Regions from separate parts of the Lactiplantibacillus sp. ME-2 genome, predicted to be linked through region 2. Evidence: a T-box and tRNA genes for the amino acid it is inferred to sense, from the RefSeq annotation. Region 2 holds a T-box; the other holds one or more tRNA genes.

Region 1 (3,428 bases), on a different contig from region 2:
TAAAGCCAAACGTCTCTGACATGGTTGGTCAATTGTATACAGTGGAAGATACACGTCGGGATGCAGGTTTTAGTATTTTCGTCTTCGGGATTAACTTAGGTTCATTGGTTGCACCAGCCTTAGTTGGTCGGATCGGCTTAAATGTTAACTTCCACTTAGGCTTCTCCTTAGCTGCGATTGGGATGTTCTTTGGTCTATTGCAATACTACTTTGATGGTAAGAAGAATTTAAGTTCTGCTAGCCTCTATCCAACTGATCCATTAGAACCCGGTGATTTGAAAAAAATCATGCGGTGGACAATCTTAGGAATCGTTGGGATTGGGTTGATTCTACTATTAATGCAATTAATGAATGCTCTTACGTTAGCAAATGTTATTAGTTTAATTAGTACGCTTGTTATCTTGACACCAATCGTTTACTTTATTTTGATGTTAACGTCTGACAAGACTAATGCAACAGAACGTTCACGTGTTCGGGCTTATATCCCATTGTTTATTGCCGCTGCTTTATTCTGGGCAATTGAAGAACAGGGTTCGTCCGTACTTGCGTTATTTGCAGCTAATCGGGTTAATTTGGATCTTGGTTTTACCCATCTAGCTGCTTCTGATTTCCAAATGCTAAACCCATTGTTCATCATGATTTATACAACACCATTCGTGTGGTTGTGGACTAAGTGGGGTAAAAAACAACCTAGTTCACCAACTAAATTTGCGATTGGGTTGCTATTCGCTGGGGCTTCTTACCTAGTGATGGCTGTACCTGGAGCGCTCTTTGGAACTGCAGGGAAGGTTAGTCCATGGTGGTTAGTTGCCAGTTGGGCAGTCGTTGAAATTGCTGAAATGTTGATTTCACCAATTGGTTTATCAGTTACCACCAAGCTTGCACCAAAGGCTTTTGCTTCTCAGATGATGAGTATGTGGTTCCTAACTGATTCGGTTGGTAGTGCGCTTAATGCACAGATTGTCCGTTTCTACTCGACGCAAACCGAAGTGCCATATTTTGCGATTACCGGGATTGTTAGTGTCGTTTTAGGGATTATCCTCTTTATGATGGTGCCAATGATTAAACGGTCGATGCAAGGCATTCGCTAAATTGAATATTTACTCGAAGATATGTTATCTTAGTGGTAGCATATCTTTTTTGTTTTGGAGGGGTTGACCATCGTACGAATTGCTTTCAGTAGTGATAATCATTTTGATGTTAATCGAGTGGATGCGACTGCGATGATGCGATCTCAGGCGACCTATCTTTTACAGAATGGTGTTCAGATTTATTTGATTGCTGGCGATCTTTTTAATGACTTTCAGCGTAGTCAGCAGTTTGTCGTCGATTTACAGGCCCTATTAGGCGCACAGACGTGTGTTTACTGGATTGCGGGTAATCATGACATGGTCCATGGCATTTCGTTTGACGAGCTTGAAACAGGGCATTTTGATGGCTACCTGCATAACCGGTATATCGATATTTCTGGTACAGATTGGCGCGTGATTGGACATAATGGGTGGTATGACTATCAGTATGCTGCCCAGGTCCCTGATACGACTGCGGCCGACTTCTTACACTGGAAGAATGCGTTTTGGATCGACCGGGCTATTAAACAGCCGATGAGCGATCAGGAGCGGACTGATTTAATGCTCAACCAAGTAAAAGCGCAGCTTAACTTGGCTGCTGTGGATCACAAGCAAGTTATTTTTATGACGCACTTTGTTCCCCGGATCGATTATTTGCGTTTTTCTGATGATAATCGGTTTTGGAATATGGCTAACGCGTTAATGGGAACGCCCCGGTTAGGACAACTGTTGGAGCAGTTTAACGTGGCGCACGTTTTATTTGGTCATTTGCACGTCCATCCGCAACCGCGGGTGTTTGGTCAGACCACCTATTATGACCAAGCAGTGGGCTATGGACTCAAGCGTATCAATGAATGGCAAGCCAATAATTTTATGGCGGAGTGGTATCAAGATACGCAAATTCTGGATTTGAAATAAAAACTGAAAAAACTTTGAAAAAAGTCTTGATTTTTTATTCAAAATTATGTATTCTAATATAGTTGAATGATTTACGGAGGGGTAGCGAAGTCTGGCTAAACGCGGCGGACTGTAAATCCGCTCCTTCGGGTTCGGTGGTTCGAATCCACTCCCCTCCATTTCATTATTGGGCTATAGCCAAGTGGTAAGGCAACGGGTTTTGATCCCGTGATGCGCTGGTTCGAACCCAGCTAGCCCAATTGTTACGCCTTTCGTCGTTAATCAGGTCTTAGGATCTTGATGTAACGACTTTTTTATTGGCTTAAATTTATCTTAATATCGGCGGGTAGTGCCACTTCGTGAAGAATGCGTAACGGATTCTTCACGAAGTGGATTTTTTTGTCTCGGTCTGTTTATTTGCCATCATCAATAATAATGTGATATGTTTTAGTATTCTATTTGGGGCACGATCCAGATGGGATAGGAGGTCTGGTCAATGAATTTATTTATTCCGTAAGTACACGGAAGAGGTTAATGGCTGGCATTGTTAATTTTAAAAATACGTACTAGTTAACTCGTCATGACGGCCATCACAATTATTATGAGTCGTTCTTATAAAAGCACACCAATTTTTAAAGCACATATGGGTTATGGAAAGAAGCGCGCTAACCGTGCTGTTCGAAATCGTATGAATCGTGGTGAATTTGATGTTTTGCCGGCTAATTCGCATGCCTGGTATAAACGATGTTATGAGCAGTATGATGTTGTCGATTATTGCTCCAGAGAGACTTATTCGCAAGTTCAACTTGAGCTGGAGACGATGCGATTAGAGATTACTCGTAACGGTGGGATTATTCGAAGAATCCCACAACATCTGGTTGTTACGTATACTTTTGATCCGGTGATATCTGATATTGTGCACATGCAGCGAACGGAAGAACTAATTCCTGCGCAAGATGTCCAAATGTTTGTAGGTACTTTTGAACAGTGGTGTCGGGAGCGTCGCAACTGCTGGGCCAAGGCTTATTATCGAAAATAAGTCGTATTGGAACTTGATCTATGAGATTTGGTTGAAGAGGCTACGTAGCCTTAGTTGTCCCACTACCAGCCCCAACTAGTTGACTGAATAAATCAAATTTTCCACAGAACTGTTATCAAATGTAGTAACAGCAGACTGTTCAGCGTCGCAATGACGCTTGGACAGCTTTTTGCATGGCCCATATCTGGATGCAAAGGCATTTACCTGCCAGAGATGACGTGGTTATTAAGTATATGACTAGTAGTCAGTTATTCAGAATTATAAGATGTTTATTCAATCGAACCTCGAAAATTGAGTTTGTTAGCGTTAAGCTTAATTTAGGGAATCATACCATCATGAATAACGTAAGCGACCATGATGATGACCAAGGAGGATTTGAAATGGCGGTAACTAAAATTGATTTAAAAACCACGATGACTTAC
Region 2 (3,428 bases):
TTTAGCTGGGCTAGCGGCACCGGTTGATAATAGTCGGGTCATTATTAGTGTTCATCCCGTTTCGTGGTGGTTGGGGACGACCCGTGGCGCACCCGGTGTTGCGATTAAAGCTCAACCAAGACTGAAAGTTGTGCACGATCGCCATTTGACTATGCCGGCCCACAATCAACAGCATGGACGGGCGGGCCAAGCAGTTGTCGCCATTAAGAGGCCAGCAGTTCAGCCAGCTGTGAAGACTCGGCCGGTGCAGCAGAAAGTGGTAAGCAATAAGTCGCGTTCGCAGACCGTGGCGCGCGTCAAACGGCGGTCATTGCAAACGATCAGTGTTAACAGCCATCATGGCAAAATAACTCAGCATCGCGCCATTCGACGCCGAGCGACTCAGCCCAAAGTGATAAAACTTAAAGCGACGCGACGTACAGGAACACAGTTTAAACTGAATACGTCCAAAGCAACTAAACTTCGGCGGCCCGGTAAGAGTATTCGAACAAAACCGGTGACTCGTTCAAAAGGGCGAACGCGGCAGCGACTTACGCGACGTCAACCGTCACTGAGGCAGCGAGTAACGAAAAACAGGCAATCCCGCCGCCGCGCACTACGAGTAACGGTGCAGCGGCGAGGGTCGACGATTCGTCGTGCACCACGTCGGCAACGAACACAAATACGTCCCGTACATAACACTTCTCGGGACAAGCGAGGACTTAGCTGATTGCATGGCTGTCGCTCAGTTCTCATTATCATGGTAGAAAAGGTAATTATGGTTAAGTAAAATCGGTCATTTGTTGTAGAAATTAGGAGGATATTTTTCATGAACTTTAAGCGCAAAATTCAATTAGGAATCGCCACTGCAACTGGGATGTTGGTGGTCGGAATTGTTGCCGTACCTTCAGTAACGAATGTATTACACGCGGCTTCAGACAGTGTTAGTTTGGTTAGTCAGACGGCAGCGCCTACGACCGTCAAGGCAACCAATCAAACAGTCAAGGCCATCAGTGCAAGTGGGACCAAGGGAAACTACCGGGTGAAGTACGCCAAAGCTGGGACTAGTTCGACGACTGCGACGTATCAACAGACGAACTACAATACGAAAAGTGATGCCAGCAGCCAAGTCGATTACTTAGCGAATACACAGGGTCAGCGTACGACACTTAATTCAGGTACAGCGGCAACGGTTCAAGGGACGATGGGCAAAGTGTATGTTCATTGGAACACGGGTAGTTGGTCAGTGACAACGATTGCCAATACACAGGACGTTGCTGGTAATCCGACCAAGTTTGCTAATCAGGTCAATAATCAGATTCAAAAGCAAGATTTGACGAGTAAAAATGTCACGAGTGGTGCCGTTACCGTGTACGATACCCCACAAAACGGACAGGCAAACTCAGTTCAATGGCAAAATGGCAAACAGGTTGCTAAGGTTCAAGGCCAACAAGCCAATACCGTTATCAAAATTGCGGCGGATGCTAAAAATTAAGTTTTTACCTGGGAGTTCAATGAATGAGTGCCAGTAGTCTGGTTATATCACCGTGTCGACGTCAACCGCATTCACAAGCCAGACACTATGGTTAGATTAGTGGGTTTAATGTGATGTTTTGACCGAAAATAGGATTGACTTTTGGCAGTGGAGTGCTTATGATGTTAGGTAATAATTAAAAAGTAGTGATCGTTAATTAGTAGTCGTTGACCCAACAGTCTAGCGACTCGGTGGGTGGTGCGAACCGAGCTGTAGTCAAAGATGAATTACATAACGTGAACTGCCATTGGCCGGATGATATCCGTTACTAATCAATGAGCGATCACATTTGGTGATAACTTGGGTGGTAACGCGGAAAACTCGTCCCTGTTTTGATGACAGGGGCGAGTTTTTTTGTCCAGCGACAATAACGAGGAGGACTAACATGAACATTATCGATGATTTAAAATGGCGTGGTGCCATTAACCAACAAACGGATGAGGCCGGGTTAAAGGAACTTACCGAAAACCAATCAGTCTCACTATACTGTGGGATTGATCCAACCGGGGATAGTATGCATATTGGGCATTTGATTCCTTTCATGATTCTCAAACGATTCCAATTGGCTGGTCATCATCCCTACGTTGTAGTTGGTGGTGGGACGGGTGCTATTGGTGATCCATCTGGTAAGAACTCAGAACGTAAGTTACAGACCATGGATCAAGTGAAGCATAATCAGGATGGCTTAAGTGCTCAGATGTACAAGTTATTTGGTCATGACGAAAACTTTTCGATTGTGAATAACTACGATTGGTTATCAAAAATTTCATTACTAGATTTCTTACGCGATTATGGTAAGTTGTTCAGTGTGAACACGATGCTGAACAAGGAAGTTGTTGCAAGCCGGTTGGAAGTGGGCATTTCATACACTGAATTCACATACCAAATCTTACAATCAGTTGACTTCTTACACTTGTACCGTGCTGAACACGTGCAACTCCAGATTGGTGGGGCTGATCAGTGGGGCAATATCACCGCGGGGACCGATTTGATCCACCGCTTAGAAGGCAATGACGCTAAGGCTTACGGATTAACAATTCCATTATTGTTGAAGGCGGATGGGACTAAGTTTGGTAAGACTGCTGGTGGGGCCGTATGGTTAAACCCTGAACGGACATCACCGTATGAATTCTATCAGTTCTGGATCAACCAGGATGATCGAGACGTCGTCAAATACCTCAAGTACTTCACGTTCTTAAGTCATGAAAAAATCGATCGATTGGCCGAAACGGTGAAGACTGCACCTGAAAAACGGGAAGCACAACGGCGCTTAGCTGAAGAAGTCACGGAATTTGTTCATGGCAAGCAGGCGGTAGTTGAAGCTGAAAATATTACTAAGGCGTTGTTTACTGGTGATGTTCAAAGTTTAACGGCGGACGAAATTGAACAAGGTTTCAAGGGTGTGCCATCAGCAGACGTCTCAGCTGAAAAGCAAAACATTGTCTTGTGGCTGGTTGATGCTACGAAATTCGAACCTTCTCGGCGTCAAGCACGTGAAGATATTAAAAACGGTGCGATTCGAATCAATGGTGAAAAGGTGACGGATGTCGAGGCCGAGATTGATCCGTCCGCAGCCTTTAATGGTAAATTTGTCATTGTACGTCGTGGTAAGAAACGTTACTTCTTGGCACATGTTAAGTAAGTTAATTTAGCAGGTGGACTGGACCCGTTGTGGCCCAGTCTTTTTATTATTATTACAAGTAAGAACTGGTGTAAAATTTATTTAGGTCACATTAATAATGTGTGATCATTGCCAGATGAAAATCAATTGAGGAGATGAAAGTTTTGGTGGGGGTTAAATTTAATACACGGACGATTGCAATCCTGGGGATGTTGATCGCACTTAATGTTGTTATTTCTATCTTTTTCCATATCCCAATCCCGATGACACACGGTTATATTAACTTATGTGATG

The links. The T-box of region 2 lies ahead of tyrS (tyrosine--tRNA ligase). A T-box ahead of a tRNA ligase gene usually reads a tRNA of that ligase, here a tRNA-Tyr.
Region 1: it has a tRNA-Tyr gene. The T-box ahead of tyrS (tyrosine--tRNA ligase) is inferred to sense a tRNA for this amino acid. The anticodon was not compared.

The regions. Positions count from the first base shown of each region.
Region 1 is NZ_JAKZEQ010000032.1:1,197-4,624, forward strand. Features, by position in the region: gene MMY95_RS11515 (peptide MFS transporter) at 1-1,091, shown strand, start outside; gene MMY95_RS11520 (metallophosphoesterase) at 1,146-1,988, shown strand; tRNA gene MMY95_RS11525 (tRNA-Tyr) at 2,064-2,146, shown strand; tRNA gene MMY95_RS11530 (tRNA-Gln) at 2,156-2,227, shown strand; gene MMY95_RS11535 (hypothetical protein) at 2,569-3,006, shown strand; gene MMY95_RS11540 (cupin domain-containing protein) at 3,387-3,428, shown strand, end outside.
Region 2 is NZ_JAKZEQ010000005.1:116,183-119,610, forward strand. Features, by position in the region: gene MMY95_RS03195 (GH25 family lysozyme) at 1-709, shown strand, start outside; gene MMY95_RS03200 (hypothetical protein) at 809-1,474, shown strand; T-box leader at 1,651-1,845, shown strand; gene tyrS (tyrosine--tRNA ligase) at 1,899-3,155, shown strand; gene MMY95_RS03210 (ECF transporter S component) at 3,290-3,428, shown strand, end outside.